3 regions of the Ligilactobacillus acidipiscis genome follow, and region 3 is predicted to be linked to each of the others. Evidence: predicted binding sites of a transcription regulator. Region 3 holds the regulator's gene; each other region holds the start of a gene.
What was found. Region 3 encodes LexA, which represses DNA repair genes until DNA is damaged. Its sites were predicted from a motif close to CNAACANNTGTTNG; they were not measured.

Region 1 (6,089 bases), 210 kb from region 3:
ATGAACGTTAAAAATATCTGTTAAACTAACATTTTTGTTTGCCTATATTTGTCGAAAAAAGAAAAAAGCCTCCTCCCTATAAAAGGGACGAGGCTTCGCGGTACCACCCTTGTTTCATCATTAGCTGCAACTGCAACTAATAATAACACTTGGAGCTTGATAACGATCAGTACCGACCGTAACGCTTTTCACCAGCATTTAGCTCCCAGCGCTAACTCAGGAAGTGAACTTCAACTATTTTCTCAACAAAACGTTCTCAGTTAAGCGTTTTTTCCTGTGATGATCGATAGTCTACTTTTTTCCGTCTTCGTTTCAAATATTATTATCAGTTTACCTTTATTAAAAATGATAGTCAAGTTAGTCTGTACAATCGGCTAAAGTATACCATTTTTCTGCCCAGCCATGGACTTGACCAATAATTCCAGCCAAATCTTCACCCTGTTCAGTCAACTGGTAAACGTCACGACAACTATCCTCTAACGGAGTCTTTGTGACCAAACCTTCGTTTTCCAGTTCTTTCAACCGTTCAACTAAAACACGATCACTACATTTATTAACACTATTAGCAATGTCTTTAAAACGTTGCGGTCCTTCAGATAATAGAACATCAATAATCAGGCCGTTCCATTTTTTACCAAGAATACCGAAAGTCTTTTCGAAACGAGGACATAGTTTATAATCGCTATCTTTCTGGATTTCTACTGCCATAACAACTCACCTCCAAACAAAACTAAAACACTTATAGTAAACAAAAAGCCCGCATTTAAAATATTCGAGCTTCCTACATTTAACTTCTATTTTAATTTTACTCTTATTTACTTACTTTTGCAAAGCTTAACCGCTGTTTGACATTCGCTTCGATCTTCTCTGCTAAATGTCCACTGTATTCAGAAGTAGCAGAATACTTATCGACAGCTGTCACAACAAAACCCTCAGGATATTTAGGTGGACAAATAGTCGCACCCCACATGTGTTTGATAATAATATCCTTTTCTAGTGGACTAAGATCTGTGATCTTTTCCGCATTTTTTAAAGCGATCCGCGGATGGATCCATGCATGTGTTCCACGGTCAAATTTCGTAGTCCGCCAATCATAATAAAATAAATCATGCAATAATCCGGCTCGAGCAGTAGCCCTTGCGTTTAAATGTAATTTTTTAGCGATCCGATAGCTGGTATAAGAAACATCAATACAATGATCCAGTCGTGTTGTTGCGTGGTGTTGCTCATATTCAGAAAGCTTTTGGACGGCTGGTTCTTGCAACAAATTGCCCACATAACTCATATATTCAAGATCTTGTTTCCATTTGACATTCGTCATATTCGTCAAATTACCTCACTTGCTTGATAGATTTATTGCTCTTCACGGCATAATACTAGACCGTTAGTGCTAAACTTGCAAACTATAATTACTCAAAACAGTAATGTTAAGCTATTCTTAATATTCAGGCTCTTAGCGCAAACATCAAGATGCCAGCTGCTATTGCAACATTCAAAGATTCTGCTTGGCCTCTTAACGGAATGTATAGATTCATCGAGGTTTCTTCCAACATTTTTTGACTCAATCCATTTCCTTCATTACCCATGACTAAAGCAAAATCTGCATGCTGACCAACCTCATCATAGCTTCGTGCCTGATCATTTAGCTCACTGCCAAAAACTGGGAAACGATTTTTCTTGAAGGCTTTTGTCCAAATAGACAAATCACCCTCAATAATTTTTACATGAAATTGACTTCCTTGCATCGAACGAACAAGTTTAGGCTGATACATATCAACCGATCCTTCACTTAAAACAACACCCTTAAAACCGGCCGCATCCGCTGTTCTTACCATTGTTCCGACATTGCCAGGGTCTTGGATCGTATCTAAAAAAAGCCAAGCCCCTGTCATTTTCTCGGGTATTATTTCTTTTGTTTGGCCAATAATTACTGTTGCAAATATTCCTTGCGGACTAGGTGTTGCACTTAACTGTTGCGCAACTTCATCTGAAATTTCATATATATCCACTTCTTCAGGCATTTCTTGAGGATTTGCATGCTCTAATGCTGCTGGAGTTATCATTATTTCACTAATATTTTCATTTGCTTTAAGAGCTTCGTCCAGTAAATGCCAACCTTCCAGCAAATATTTTCCTTGTCTGCTTCTACCTTTTTTAGTTTGTAATTTCTTCCAGTTTTTAACTGTCTGGTTTCCAGTCGATTGAATATATTTCATCTTAACTTCCTACTTTTAAAATTATTTTTAAGCCAATTTCTTGGTAAAACGTAAAACTGCACATTTCTTTCCGTTTAAATCTTTTTGTGTTCCGGTAACTACTTGCAGTTGATAAATCTTAGCAATTTCTTTGATTAATTTTGTGTCTGCAGCGGTATCTTCACCCGTCAGCAAAATTGCCGTTACGGAATTACTTTCCTCTGCATAAAAAGAACGATATACATTGGCCTGGATCTTACTTAAAGCTAGATCACCAGTGAAAAAATGCGCACTGATCCTAGCAGCAGCTTCCATACAATTTAACGCAGTACTAAATAGATCTTCCTCGTTATGAAAAGACATACCTGGATTATGGAAAATATAAGTCAGTCCCTGTTCTGAAAAAGGAGCACAATCTAAAAGTCTGATCCTTCCTTGATCAGGATCATCTTTTGAGTATAGTAATAAGTACAAACAACTTAACTCCATTTCACGGCCACGCATATTCAATAACGGTTCTATATCATTTAATAAATTCAATTTGCTCTCTTGTTTCAATTGACGATAAGAAATAACTTCTATTCTTAGCGATGTATCCTGGATCTTATTTTTAACAGCTGCAGCAATGTGTTTTTCAATATTTCTACCCATATAAAGCTCATATATCACATTGCCAACAGCTTGATACTTAATATCCAAATTAACTCACCTCTCACTCATTCCTGCTTAATTATACAACGCACAAAGCAGTCGCGTATATGATTCTTACTTTTTAGCTTAGTTTAATTAAATCCAAGCTACAAAAAAACCCTACTCCACTATCGGAGCAAGGCCTTAGGGGTTGTATTAATTTGTTTAGGGGGACAAATTAAATAGTTGTCAATAAAAGCAATGCCTTTAATGTCAACGCAGTAATTATAGCATAATGAAAATTTAACAACAACCCTTTTCAAAAAATGAATATTAAAAATTTGTGATGAACTTTATTGCAAAAAAAATCCCGTCACAGCAGCGACAGGAAGAACAGATATATAATATGTGCATAGTCACCAGAACAACTGAAATATGTGATAGTTAGTAATAAATTGCTATAAAAAGTTTTGTTCCTTCGAATGACTATGTGAGTAGTATATACCTTCTCTTGCAAAAAAGCTATTACAAATACATTTCTTTTTGATTACATACTTTTCCAGGTTTCAATAATTTCAAAAAGTTCCTTTTTAAAGCCTAACTATAGGAATTACCTCCGTTATGACCGCCTACTAACCCAGTACGTTCTAACATTGTTCCACCATGTTTCAAACTATGTCCAAAAAATAATGCAGTTGTTCCAAATTTGTTTCTAATTTGGTCTAACGTTTTTTCAAGTACAACATGTTTTTCTTGTTTTTTTACAGAAGTAAATAAGTTTAATTGCGGATCTTGTGTAGTGATCAAACCACCAAAACTAACCGCAACATTTCTAACTGCTTCACCCTGCCAATTTTTTCTAAATAGCTTTAATAAGCAACGATTTAAAATACGGCCATCACTAGTGGGTGCAATTTTTAATTGTTGCGAGAACCCACTTGTTCCCATTTCTTCAGCTGAAGCATAAGAAAAACCAATACGTAAACTAACACACATCGTTTGTTTATGTCTTTTTCTCAACCGAGCCGCAACTTGCTCACCAATTTCTTGAATCACGACTTCAATTTCCTCTTGCCTATGATAATCCCTTGGTAATACTTGCGAATTCCCTAGACTATCACTTTTAACTCTAACTGGTTTTTCCAAATCAGTTCGATCGATCCCCCAAGCTAATGCAAGCAATTGCGTCCCCATTACCCCCATTTCTTCTTTTAATGTGTAAGGTGTGGTGTGAGCTAAATCTTTCATAGAGTAAATCCCCATTTTATGCAAATGTTTTTCCGTTCTTCTCCCAATACTCCACACTTCAGTCAAATTCGTGATCGACCAAATTTTTTCAGCAAAATCAGCATAACTCAATTTACCGATCAAATCAGTGGAATGTTTAGCAAAAAGATCTAGAGCTAGTTTAGCCTGAAGTGGGTTCTCTCCGATACCCACAGTAGTATATAATCCTAATCGTGCACGCACTGTCTCTTGAATCTGTCTAGCAACAGCTACAGGATCAGGGCCAAATAAGTGCCACGAATAGGTCAAATCAAGGATCGTCTCATCAATCGAATATGGGACACAATCAATTTCTTGAGTATACTGCCGAAATATTTCATTGATCTCAAGATTTTTTTCAATATATAAATTCATCCGTGGAGGAACTACCAATAAGTCATCATTTTTAGGCAGATCACGTTGCCGGCTAACATTATTAATTCCATACATTTTTTTGGCAACTGGTGAGGCAGCCAAAATAAGCCCTCCATTAGTATTTTCCTGTTCGGATAACACGACTAACGGAGCTTCCAGCGGATCAAGGCCTCTCTGCGCACACTCAACACTAGCGTAAAAAGATTTATTATCTATTAGAAAGAAAACACCATGCGGTTCCTTCGAATAATCCATAACAATCTCTCCAAACATTTGAGCTATATATTCATTATATGAACATTAGTTCGCTTTGTAAATATCTAAGTTGCTTTTTGGATATTCAAAAAGTTCTAATATGAAACGATAAAAATCATTCCATAATCAGAACTGATCATTAGATTGTTTTAATTCAAACCGCTGTACCAAAAGAGTAATTTTCATTAAGACGGCGGGTTACATATTTTACATGGCTGCAGTCCGCGTGCTTTAGCATCTTTTAAAGTGGTCGGGGTAAAGTGTCCACGACCATGAGGATGTGTATGGTATTTGTCTCCTGTAGGAGTTACATACACTCTCATGTTTTGTTCGTCATTTTGTTGGGTTTGTTCATTTTGTTGTACTTGATCATTATTGGCAGCTTTATAACTATCAGAATTAGGAGTCTGACCAGTATAGGCAGCACCAGAAACATTACTTGAACCATCTGCGTAGTTCAGCTTAACACCGTCTTGAACATTAAAAATAAAAACATTAAACGATATTTTGTTATCACCCACAGATCTGGCCATCATATGCACCCCACGAGCTAATAGTTCATTACCGCGAAATATTGGAGTAACTTAGTATCTGACATAATTAGTACTGCTCTGTTCAAGATATGCTTTGGTATCCATTTCAAAACGCAACATTTCAGGACTATTTAATTGCCGTGTCCCTGTGATCAAGTTCCTCCAATTATCATTTTCAGCGGATAATGCCCAGCCAATTAAATGTGACCTATTATAAAGATAACCGCTTGAGATCCTTTTATTCTTCCAGCCGGTTGGGGTCACATCAGAAATGCTTTCGCGCTTTTCACCTGGTTTGGGCATTGTTGCCTGGCTCAACATAGCTTCAGCAAAAGTCGCACGATTTAAACTATCAAGCTCGCCATACTTTTCCCACGACCCATTTTTAGTAGACATCCCAGTCTCACTAAAGGTTGGGACTCCATTGTTAACATTGATGGTTTGTGTACCCTTAAATTCCAAAGCAGCAAGTTCTTTATTTGAGGCACGATTTTGTTGTTGAACCCTACTTTGATCCTTCTTTTTTGCTAACTGGGCCTTCCTAATAGATTCCTGTTTATTTGAGTACTCTTTTTTAGTACTTTTATTCCTTCGTGACGAAGAAGTTTTCCCCTTCTTAACTTGCGTTGCTCTATGTTCTTGCGAAGATACTTGTTCAGTTTTTTCTCCACTAGCCGTCTTCTCAGATCCTGTTGGAGTCAATACTCCAAAAATAACAAAGGCTAAGATCGAAGCACCAAGTATCATCCACTTCGTTTTCTCCTTCCGCCTTTTTTTGTTAAATAAACAAAAAATAAAATAGATCAAAGCTCCCAACCATATGATGGCAAAAAAA
Region 2 (6,089 bases), 900 kb from region 3:
CCAATAGTTGCTGTTCTTAGCTAAAGACCAGCTTAAATTAGAACCAGTCCAAGCAGTCATCTTGAACGGACCGTTGTAAACCATATACTTAGATGCTGTCCCATACTTGGAACCATACTTTTCAACCGCTGACTTATTTTGCGGGAAAAATGACGGGAAGCCCATCAATAACTTGAAGTAAGGAATTTCTTTATCCAAAGAAACAACTAATTTATGATCGCCTTGTGCTTTGATCCCAAGAGCACTGCCAGGTTTTTTGCCATCCATGACTTCATTAGCGTTTTTAATTCCATCAAATAAATAAGCATATTCCGAACCAGTCTTTGGATCCAAAGTCCGCCGCCAAGAATAAACAAAATCTTTAGCAACTACTGGATCACCGTTTGACCACTTATCATCTTTACGCAATGTGAATGTGTATGTAAGCCCGTCTTTCGAAACTTTGGTTGATTTGGCGATTCCCGGTTCAACCTTTGACTTCTTACCAACTCGATAAAGACCTTCCATACTGTTATTCATCATATCAAAACTGATCGTATCCGTAGCCTTAGAAGGGTCCATTGTAGGAAGTTCCGAAGGTTCATCCCAATTTAGGACCTGCTTGTTAGCAAGCTTACCATTTCCAGCAGACGAACTCGACTTAGAACCGCAGGCCGTTAAAGCTAGACCTGCAACAACGGCAACTATTCCCGTAGAAAACACTTTGCGAAAACTCATACGCATTCTCCTCTTTCTCTAACCAATTTATAATTTTTATCAAATTATACAACATTTTAAATAAAATGCAACTGTTTATCTAAAATCAATTTCAATTAATGAAAACCGTTACTACGGGATTCTTTTGAATTAATAGTTCACATATTATTTTTAAAATAAAACGTGTTAAAGGTTAATAGTTTATAATTTTTAACTATTTTAAACAAAAAAGATCGTCTCGTTCATATCTTATCTTTTATAGTATGATTTGTATGTCTTCTTAGTAAAAAATGCTAAAATAATATTAAAGAAATTTTTTGAAGGGATGCGTTCTTATGACCACAGACATTCAAAATAAGTCCAATGAAAACGGCCGGCAGACAAAACGTGAACGGCTGCTTGAAATCGTTCATGTCATTAGAGAACATGACATGATCCGGAACTTTATTAGGCAAAAGAATCCGCGTGAGATCCGTTTAGGCTTTGAGGAGCTTGGACCGACCTTTATTAAGATCGGACAAATTTTGTCAACGCGTCCTGACTTGGTATCACCTGCTTATATCAGGGAATTCAGCTACTTACAAGATAATGTTCAAATAGACCCTTATCGTACAGTACAACAGTCCTTCAAGAAACAGACCGGCAAAGAGATCTCCGAAGTTTTTGCCAAATTTGATAAAGAACCATTTGCTTCAGCTTCAATTGGACAAACCCACCGCGCTCTTTTAAAAGACGGGACCTCCGTAGTTGTTAAAATCCAGCACCCCAAAGTGCAAGAACTGGTTGAAACTGACATGTCTCTCTTTAAAAAAGCGGTTGACATTTTGAAAATTGGCCCCGAGATTGGTGTGATCGACCCGGAAGATATTTTAAACGAGATCAGAAATGCTCTTTTTACTGAAATCAACACAGAAATCGAGATCAAAAATGGGCAAGAGTTCTACGAGCTAAATAATAATGATGGGATCATTACTGTTCCCCGAACATATGCCGATCTTTCAGCACAAAAAATTTTAGTTACTAGCTATATGCCTGGCAGAAGCATTAAATACTACATCCAAGAACCCTATAGTAAAGATGAACGCATAGCCAAACAGCAAAAGAATGAACGTAAAAAAGTCGCCGAAGCACTCGTCAAAAACTTTGTCAAGCAAGTTTTTGAAGATAACTTTTTTCATGCTGATCCTCATCCTGGTAACATCTTATTCAAACGTTTTGACCATGAGGACATCAAAGAACAAAATCATATTATTCAATTTCAGCGGAAGGTCCGGGGAAAAAAGACTACTTTGACTGCGCAAGATGATCTGCCCGATTACCGGGTGACCTACCTTGATTTTGGAATGATGGGACGCCTGACACCCAATATTGTTGACGGGATCATTCAAATTATCTTGGCCTTAAATACTAAAGACACAAGAACGATCGGTCAAGCGATACTTTCAATTTGTAACCGGACCGGCAAAGTTGATCAGGAAAAATTTTTCGAAGAGTTAGGTATCTTTTTACAGCCTTACATGCAAATGGGCCTGGGGCAAATCGACTTACCCAGTTTACTTTTTGAGGTCATTAGCCTTTGTCGGAATAATAACTTACAAGCCAAATCGGAAATCACTCTTTTGGTCAAATCCTTTGCTTCACTTGAGGGGATCATTGCTGAACTTGACCCTGAAATGGAAATGATGGATGTTGCGCGTCCGTTTGCCAAAGAATATCTGATCGAACACTTTAGCTGGAAAAAACAGTTGGAAGATAGTGCCTTAGATGTTGCTCAATCAGTGCGTGCTTTATCCAAGATCCCATTAAAAATCGAACAATTGATCAATTTATTTACAACCGGTCAAACCAAAATCAACATTGCTTTAAGGGGGCAAGAAACTCTCTTCGTTAATTTTAGCAGGATCGTTGATAGACTTGTAAGCGCAATTATTTTAGCAGCATTGATACTAGGCTCTTCCTTGTTAGTCCAGGGTAGCTCCGAACATCCTGCAATTTACAGACTGGGAGTTGCTGGCTATATTATTTCATTTATTGTGATCGTCTTGATGATCTTAAATTCCTTGTGGATCCGTTTTAAACATAAAAAATAAACCTGACCGTTCGCAATTCAAGCCTCCTTTCTCCCATGTCTTTGAAAAACATTCAGACGTGTGTTGGCGAGATTTATTAAGACTTTGACTTTTTTTGACCTTTTAGTGTTTTTTCTTTGCATCTACTCTAAAAACGTATAGAATTAACAGTAAGGGAGATTCATCCATGCGGATCTTTTCCTTGTTGACTGTTTAAGTATGGTAGTAAATTACCAATCATAGAAAGGAAGTTTTGGTGTTATGGCTAACGATATTTCTAATCACTTCAACGATTTGTTAAATTCCGGAGATGAATTTTTCAAGAATTTTGGACGTCCACTTATGAACTTGAGTGATTCCTTTAAGGAACTGCGTAGTGACGTGCAAGAAACTGAGACAGATTATACCGTTGCGATCGATGTTCCTGGTGTTGACAAAAAAGATATCTCGATCGACTTCAAAGATAACACATTGACCGTTTCCGCCAAGCGTCAATCGTTCACTGACCGCAGTGACAAAGATGGCAATATGATCGCCAGCGAACGCAGCTCTGGTCGTTTTACTCGTCAATATCATTTTCCTGATGTCGATCACGAAAAGATCGGTGCCAAATATGAAGAAGGCGTTTTGACTATCACCTTGCCTAAGACAACAGAAGGTCAGAGTAAAACTCATAAAATCGAAGTGCAGTAATCAAATAATCGTTTACCTCGTATTCCAGCAAAAGAATACGAGGTTTTTTGTGTAAAGCTTTAAATCTTTGTCCTTCTAAAAGGTTGATATCATAGAGTTTACCTTAAAAATAGTAGACTTTTATATGTGTGAATTTCCTTGATAGAAAACGGTTGCATTAAGCTTGGCAATGTGATATAAAATAGGTGTAAGGAAAGATCAAGGCTCAGTTAGTGAGTCAGACAACTGAATATAGCAACAAAGCAATTGAAAGTTTTAAAAGTATTAAATCCGCTAGGTCCAACCAAAATAGAGGATATGATAGAGGGTGTCGGAACCAACATGAGAAAGTTCCAAACACAGAATATTTCTTCTTTAGAGGGTGATTGAACCAACATGAGATGTGTTTCAACCACAAATAATTTAGTCGATTGGAAGTGATGAAGTCAACATGAATCGTTTTATGTCCGCTAGCCCGTGCAAGGCAGGTCATGAGATCTTTACAACCGGTGTTGACCGAAGTCGAGGTAAGGGAGCAATTGCAGATCAGTGAAAAAATTGCAGAAATTAGTTGCTCAACTAGGGTTGCGGAAACACGATCTTTCCTTACAGAATATAAAGTTCAGTGCTCCTGATGTGTGAATATCTTAGGAGAAACAGGTGAACCTCCAAGATGATATGTATGAGTGAAAACGCGGGTCTGAGCTTTAGTGCTTTTAACCCAAAACATGAGAAAATTTAAGTTGACTTCAAAGGATATTTAGGTAATTAGATGAGTTTATATTTTGACGTAACACAGTCAGTAACCTAGGGGTCTGAAACAAATGTATGTAAATTTGTTTCAGGCCTTTTATTATCGTTTGATTTTTTGAAACATACGTTTGCTTTTATCACAATAAAGTTACATAATATGTTTGTTTAGTAACTTACACTACGAGGAAGGAGGTAATCATTTGAAACAAACTTCTATTTTTGACCAAAATGAAAACAACAATGCTCCCTTGGCTTACCGGGTCAGGCCACAAAAATTAGCTGAATTTTTTGGTCAAACTCACCTTTTAGCTCCCGGCAAAGTTCTCCGCGAATTGATCGATAATGATCAGCTGACCTCGATGATCTTTTGGGGACCTCCAGGGGTAGGCAAAACCACTTTAGCACGGATAATTGCCGCTCAGACTAAAGCCCATTTTTTAACCTTCAGTGCGGTCACTACCAGTATCAAAGATATCAAGTCGATCATGAAAGATGCTGAAGAAGCACGAGAAATGGGGGAAAGAACGATTGTTTTCGTTGACGAGATCCATCGCTTTAATAAAGCTCAACAAGACGCATTCTTACCTTATGTCGAAAAAGGCAGTATCATTTTGATTGGAGCTACGACTGAAAATCCATCGTTTGAGTTGAACTCCGCCCTCCTCTCTCGTTGTAAAGTTTTTGTCTTACAAGAATTAAAGCCTGACGAATTAGTCGATCTGCTAAAACATGCTTTGAATTCCTCTCAGGGCTTTCCTGAATTGGCCATCCACATTTCACAGGAAACACTGCAAGAAATCGCTGCTTTTGCCAATGGTGACGGCCGAAACGCCCTTAATACCCTTGAAATGGCAATATTAAATGGCAAACGAGAGGGTAAAGATGTTACAGTCGATCAACAAACTTTGCATCAACTCCTAGGAAAAAAGTCTTTACGTTATGATAAAAAAGGCGAGGAACATTATAATATTATTTCGGCTTTGCACAAATCAATGCGTAACAGCGACGTGAATGCGGCGGTCTACTGGTTATCACGTGTGATCGATGGTGGTGAAGATCCACTATATATCGCGCGACGATTGGTTCGTTTCGCCAGCGAAGATATCGGTTTGGCAGATACCAATGCTTTAAATGTCGCAGTCAATGTTTTTCAAGCTTGTCAGTTTATTGGCTTGCCGGAATGTGATGTTCATTTAACTGAAGCTGTGATCTACCTAGCGTTAGCACCTAAATCAAACGCCGCATACAAAGCCCGTCTGACTTCCAAAAAAGATGTCCGTTCTTACGGAAATCTGCTGGTACCCTTACAGATCAGAAATGCACCAACTAAACTAATGGATGACTTAGGTTATGGTGAAAATTACCAATATGCCCACAAAAGCAAAGACAAACTGACTTCAATGGAAACTGCCCCGCCTGAGATCAAGGGACACGAATACTATGAACCCACCAATCAAGGAAAAGAAGCTCGTTTCAAGCAACGGTTGGAATATATTAAAAAGTGGCATAAAAGCCATGATAATAGCTAAAAACGAAAAGCCCCATGCACTCAAGCAAGCGAACCTAATTCTTAGAGTACATGGGACTTTTCGTTTTTTGATCAAAGTGGCATACTTACAATTTTTCTCTAAATTTATCCTCTTAGGGTATTGTTATTTTGTACTAATTTTTTGAAATTAAAGTCGAAGAGACATATTTCTTTTTAATTTCTTATTCTATTTAGATCGATGCGACTAAGTGTAACTTGACTAACGCTGGTCAAAACATCGTTATTATGAACTTCAACTTGCCACGTTTGGAGTTTAGAACCGACATGCAAAGGCGTTGCTTTAGCAAGCAAAGTTCCTTGTTTTTCAGCTTGCAAATGATGTGTTGTCAGATTCACACCGACCACCGTCG
Region 3 (6,089 bases):
CCCTTTAAATGATGGTAGTTATCGTTACACCCTTCCTTCTGAAAAAGAAGTAGATGCAGCTGTCAAACTAAAAAAGACGCTGCAAGATGTATATGTGAGTTCAGATATTCACAATGAAATGTGTGTCTTGAAAGTTCAACCTGGTAATGGGCCCACAGTTTCTGGTTTGTTCCAACAAATGAATTATCCTGAAGTTTTCGCATGTATTAGTGACGATGATACGATTATGATCTTCAATCGTTCAACACAAGCTGCAAGTAAGGTACAAGAAAAAATACGAAAGTTGACAAATGAAGATTAAGCAATGAAGCACTTGTTCTTTAACAAGATTCAATTGTCTACATAGATAGACGCAATTAGGTTTCATCGGAGGCGAAAGTATTTGCTAAGTAGTTTAACTATTAAAAATTTTGCAATTATAGATAAAATTCAAATAGACTTTCAACCTAAAATGACGGTACTAACTGGTGAAACTGGGGCGGGTAAATCTATCGTGATCGATGCTTTAGGGTTATTGGCCGGTGGTCGCGGGTCCGCAGACTATATTAGAAAGGGAAAGAAGAAGGCGTTATTACAAGCTCTCTTTATTTTACCCAAAAATGCTCCAGCCTATCGGATTTTAGACGAGGTAGGTATCAGTTACGATGATAATGGGTTGATCTTGCAGCGTGAGTTGTACCGTAATGGGCACAATATTTGTCGGATCAACGGAGAACTGGTCAACTTGACGAATATGAGGCGAGTCGGTGAGACTTTGATCGATATTCATGGTCAAAATGAGCATCAGGAGTTGATGCGTCCAGACAAGCATTTGTCATTGTTGGACAGTTTTGATAATAAGCAGTTGCGAGCACTTAAAGATAAATATTCTGAGAGCTATCAACAATATCGCAAAGAAAAGGCCAGTCTGGAAAAGAAAGAAAAGAATGAAAAAGACTGGGTTCAGCGGTTGGATATGTTGCAATTTCAAGTTCAAGAGATTAAAACCGCCCAGTTACAGCCTGAAGAAGAGGAGCAGTTGGCTGAAGAAAAAGAGCAGCTGGATAATTATCAAGCGATCCATAATGCTTTAGAAAACAGTTATCAGTTACTTTCAGGGGAAGAAAATGATGCTTTAGGACAAGTTGGTTCTGTGATGGAACAAATGCAGCGTGTTGCAGAGTTTTCTCCTGATTTAGGACAAATTAGCCAGCGTATAACGGATGCCTATTATGGTTTATCTGATTCAGTGCGTGATGTTTCAAATCAACTTGCAACGATGGAATGGGATGAAGACCGGTTAGACCAGATCGAACACCGGTTGGATGATATTCATCAACTGAAGAGAAAATATGGGAATTCAATTTCCGAGATCTTAAATTATTATCAAAAGATTAAAAGTGAACTTAAAGGTATGCAACAAACAGATGCGGACTCCGATGAACAAAAAGAGCGCGTAGATGAACTGTTCAAAAAATCTAAGCAAATTGCACGTCAACTTTCCAGTGAGCGGAAAAAATCTGCTGTCCAGCTCGAAAAAGCTGTTCATAAACAACTGAAAGCTTTGTACATGGAAAAGGCAGTTTTTAGTGTTAAGTTTTTACAGGGAACAGATGAACGGCTCAATTCTGAGGGCCTTGATCAGGTTGAATTTTATATTCAAACTAATCCGGGTGAATCGATGGGTCCTTTGGCAAGAATAGCTTCTGGCGGTGAATTATCACGAGTCATGCTGGCGCTTAAGACCATCTTTGCTCAACGTCAAGGTGTAACAAGTATTATTTTCGACGAGGTAGATACTGGAGTTAGCGGACGAGTGGCCCAGGCAATTGCTGAAAAAATCAGTTTGATCGCCCAAAGCTCTCAAGTATTATGCATTACTCACTTGCCACAGGTTGCTGCTGTAAGTGATCACCACTATCTTGTTACCAAACATGTTCAAGATGGTCGGACAGAAACAAGAGTTGAACGACTGAGGCAGTCTGAAAAAATTGAAGAATTGGCTAGGATGCTTGCGGGAACGGAAATTACAGATCTTGCTCGGAAGCACGCTGCTGAATTGTTAAAAATGGGTCATTCTTAAAAACTTAGCAGAAGAACAGGAAAAAATTAAGTACCGTTTGGCCCTGTCATTAAAGTATGTTTTAGCGCAAAGAGATGATGGAATTGGGTCGGCAAAACTCTTTATTTGCTGGAACTTAACTAAAATAGTAAATAAAAAATGGGTCTACACTTTTTAGTGTTGATGAGCGTTCATCAGCACTATTTTTGTACAAAAAAGGACATCATTTGTCCTCATATGCTACGATTAAAGCGACAAAACCAAATCAAAGCGAGGTATAAATGATGTCCCAAACTGATTCTATCCTAAATTTACTCAATATCCAAGACCCAAATATCAAAATTTCAGCTTGTACTGATTTTTCACAGGCCGGAGTTCACGAAAAACTGCTTTCAGCTACGCTGACTTACCCCGTCGAACGCTGTGTTAATTGTGGTTCCACGAATATCGTTCAGAATGGGACCCGCCTGACCAAGATGAGACTACCCAGCCTAGGTGAACAACCGCTCCGCATGAACTTGCGCAAACAGCGTTATCTGTGCCGGACTTGCCACCATACTTTTAGCGCGCAGACGCAGCTCGCTCCACCTCGGCACTCGATCACCCGCCAAGCAGTCCACGAAATCGCGACTTTGGCTAAGAACTCACTGCCAGTCAAAACGATCAGCCAGACCGTGGGAATCTCAGCTTCCTCGGTTCAACGGATCTTGTATAAGGATCAGCGAGCTTTAGTAACGCCCAAAGAGCTGCCGACAGCTCTCAGTTTTGACGAATTTCGTTCAACTAAGAACTGCTTTTCTTTTATCTGCATTGACGCAAAAACCCATGATTTGGTCACCTTATTGCCAGATCGTCTCTCGCAGACGATCCGCGAGTATTTCACCAATACTTATACACTTTCTGAGCGTCAAAAAGTTCAACTGGTGACCATGGATCTGAATGCGCAGTATCAGACTTTCGTCCGTCGTCTTTTTCCTAACGCCCTGATCGTCTTTGACCGTTTCCATATTGTTCAGTTAGCGGGTCGGGCACTTGACCATGAACGGCTGCGTGTTTTAAAAGGGATCAACGACCACCACGACCGCAACTATAAAGTTTTAAAAAGCAACTGGCGCTTATTCCACTTAGCTGAAAATCAACTTGAGACCTCCCAGGTTAAATATTATCGGGGATTAAATGAATACACGACTGCCCAAAATGTGGTCGATCTGGGACTCAAGAATTTTCCACAGTTCGCAGAAAACTATCAGACCTATCAAACGATCTTAACCTTTATTCGCAACCGCGATCGGGCTACTTTACAACAATTAGTTATGAACTACCGTCCCAATGGTACTGAAATGGATACCGTCATGAGGACCATTCAAAAGAACTACTTAGGGATCAGGAACGCTTGTCTCTATGACTACTCTAATGGGCCGTTAGAGGGGATCAATCGCAAGATCAAAGAACTTAAACGTAGCTGTTACGGATTCAGTAACTTAAGGCATTTCTTTATCCGCATCAAATTGATCCATGCCTAAGATAAAAAATTTAGGTCAACACTGTGGGAGGCAGGTGCGGGCCCATTTCGCTACGCTTCGGACCCGCACCTGCCTCCCAACCCAAACACTTTAATCTAGCTATGGCAGTAAAAAAAGAACCCTACCATAAAGATAGAGTTCTATGGGCCATCAACACTATTTGACAAAGTCCCTAAAAAACGAGCAAACTTATCAAAGTTACTCGTTTTTTTATTTATCTGGCTGTTTTTAGCTAATGAAGTCTCGGTATAAGCCCACAACTTTACCAAGTACGGTAACTGAATCTAAAATGATCGGGGCCATTGTGTCGTTTTCAGGCTGCAATCGAAAATGATCTTTTTCTTTGAAGAATCGTTTGCAGGTTGCTTCGTTGTCATCTGTCATAGCGATAATAATATCACCATTATCTGCGGAACGTTGTTGTCTGACGATCACTTCGTCGCCGTCGAGAATACCAATGTTGATCATGCTTTCGCCTCTGATAGTTAACATAAACAAGTCTTGAGCGGAGTCATAATTAGGTGGCAAGGGGAAGTAGTCTGTTGTTTCTTGAACTGTTAAAATTGGATTACCAGCTGTAACCGTTCCTAGAACTGGTATTTTAGCAGCTTTTTCACTGATACCGAGCGCTTCCATCCCAGCAAGGGTTATTTCAAGGGCACGTGGTTTAGTAGGATCTTTGTGAATATATCCGCGCTTTTCTAAACGTGCAATGTGTCCATGGACAGTTGAGGTCGAAGAGAGATCGACTGCTTCGCCAATTTCACGGACAGTAGGCGGGTAACCCTTTTCATGTACACATTCGTAGATGAATTTTAAGACGGAGATTTGTCGTTCTTCGATTATTTTGGACATCACGAACACCTCATTTAATTTTTTATAGTTCAAGCGTATCATATTATTGTTGCTATTTCAAACTAATGTTCGGATAAAATACTTGAGTTTTTAGTATTAATTGTTTAAGATAGTTTGTATTGGAATTAAAGAGTCTCGTTGTATGAAAAGAGGTCGTAGAAGATATGGATAATGGGATCCCACAAAACTTATTAGATAGGATCAACGAACTGGCTCACAAAAAAAAGGCAAATGGTTTAACAAAAGAAGAACAAGAAGAGCAGCAGCGCTTACGTGAAACCTATTTAAGCATGTTTCGCGAAAACTTTCGCAGTCAGATCGAGATGACGCAGGTTTTTGATAAAAAGGGAAAAGAAGTTACCCCTGAAAAGGTCAAAGATATCCAAAGAAAACGTGGTTTACGTGACGATTAAAAGTTAATAAAAAGTGGAGAAGTTTGTGTAATTTTTGACGACCACTTTATTTTTCACAGTTAATTGTGTAAACTTAACTAAGTAAGCAAAAGTTAAGGAAGGGAGTAGTTGATGATGTCCACACCAGTATGGATAATTATCGTCATCATCGCGTTGGTTTTAGGACTCGTAGGCGGTTTCTACGGTGCCCGCAAGTATATGGAGAGCTATTTACAAAAAACCCCGCCAATCAATGAACAGATGTTAAGACAAATGATGTTGCAGATGGGCCAGAAGCCTTCGGAAAAGAAACTTAACCAAATGATGACGTCCATGAAAGCTAATTATGGGAAGAAAAAATAAAGTCATTTTTAAATAAAAAAGCCGGGTGATCACCCGACTTTTTATTTATCCTTATTTTGTTGAATGTTTTGAAACATCAACGTATTTAAAATTAGGATCGACCTGCTGATCCAACTTTTCAAACTCTGCTTCCATTTTTGCAAATAATTTGTTTTGCTTTTCATCAGTCATTTTTGCTTTGCGGTCAAGATAAATCGGGTCACCAAATGCCACTGTAACACGTTTTCGTGAAAAAAGAGATTTGAAAGTTAATGGTCCCTGGTAAACTGTTGGTACGATCGGTACTCCTGAAAGCTTGGCGATCAATGCGACACCGCCCTTCATTTCTTGTGAGTGTCGTGTCCCAGAAGGAAACATGATCAGCGAGATATCTCGCTTACGTAACCATTTGACGGGTGTTTTGATTGCAGAGGGTCCCGGGTGTTCACGATCGACGGGAAAAGCATTTGCGTGATCCAAGATATAGCGGAGAACAGGGTTCTTAAATAACTCCCTTTTAGCCATAAATGAAAAACGTTTCGGGGATGCAGCCAAGGCAAAATAAATCATATCAAACCAGGCACGATGAGGCCCGACTACAATATAGTTGCCTTCAGGAAGTTTTTCTTTGTTAAGGTAGTGGCTGTTGCCATTAATGATAGCAACTACTATTCGAGCCACAACTCGAATAAATGAGTAGAACATCGCAGTGACATTCCTTTCCAAAATAGTATTGTCAAGAATAATATTACATAGTTATTATACCAGTTGCAAGTTTTGATGAAAGAAAGTGTTTAAAATGAAATTTGATCCGCAATTGAAAAGTGGAGAAAGAGTAGACGAATTGTATGCTAATAATATCAAGATCATTCAAAGTGCAGATGTTTTTTCGTTTTCTTTGGACGCGGTCTTGTTGGCGGATTTTGCGCAGCCAAT

Region 1: a site for LexA is predicted at 4,761-4,774, ahead of BQ5903_RS05520 (Y-family DNA polymerase). Genes of this name have one in related genera too.
Region 2: a site for LexA is predicted at 4,308-4,321, ahead of BQ5903_RS02315 (replication-associated recombination protein A). Genes of this name have one in related genera too.

What each region holds. Positions count from the first base shown of each region.
Region 1 is NZ_LT630287.1:1,210,268-1,216,356, reverse strand. It holds gene BQ5903_RS05540 (winged helix-turn-helix transcriptional regulator) at 358-708, opposite strand; gene BQ5903_RS05535 (HD domain-containing protein) at 812-1,321, opposite strand; gene BQ5903_RS05530 (TrmH family RNA methyltransferase) at 1,446-2,216, opposite strand; gene BQ5903_RS05525 (hypothetical protein) at 2,244-2,894, opposite strand; gene BQ5903_RS05520 (Y-family DNA polymerase) at 3,423-4,727, opposite strand; gene BQ5903_RS12500 (hypothetical protein) at 4,907-5,254, opposite strand; gene BQ5903_RS05515 (DNA/RNA non-specific endonuclease) at 5,306-6,089, opposite strand, start outside.
Region 2 is NZ_LT630287.1:514,354-520,442, reverse strand. It holds gene BQ5903_RS02330 (peptide ABC transporter substrate-binding protein) at 1-717, opposite strand, end outside; gene BQ5903_RS02325 (AarF/UbiB family protein) at 1,032-2,786, shown strand; gene BQ5903_RS02320 (Hsp20/alpha crystallin family protein) at 3,027-3,458, shown strand; gene BQ5903_RS02315 (replication-associated recombination protein A) at 4,391-5,719, shown strand; gene BQ5903_RS02310 (PaaI family thioesterase) at 5,893-6,089, opposite strand, start outside.
Region 3 is NZ_LT630287.1:1,418,735-1,424,823, reverse strand. It holds gene BQ5903_RS06550 (arginine repressor) at 1-301, shown strand, start outside; gene recN (DNA repair protein RecN) at 383-2,062, shown strand; gene BQ5903_RS06540 (ISL3 family transposase) at 2,323-3,564, shown strand; gene lexA (transcriptional repressor LexA) at 3,793-4,419, opposite strand; gene BQ5903_RS06530 (DUF896 domain-containing protein) at 4,584-4,832, shown strand; gene BQ5903_RS06525 (YneF family protein) at 4,947-5,174, shown strand; gene BQ5903_RS06520 (lysophospholipid acyltransferase family protein) at 5,226-5,858, opposite strand; gene BQ5903_RS06515 (tRNA1(Val) (adenine(37)-N6)-methyltransferase) at 5,953-6,089, shown strand, end outside.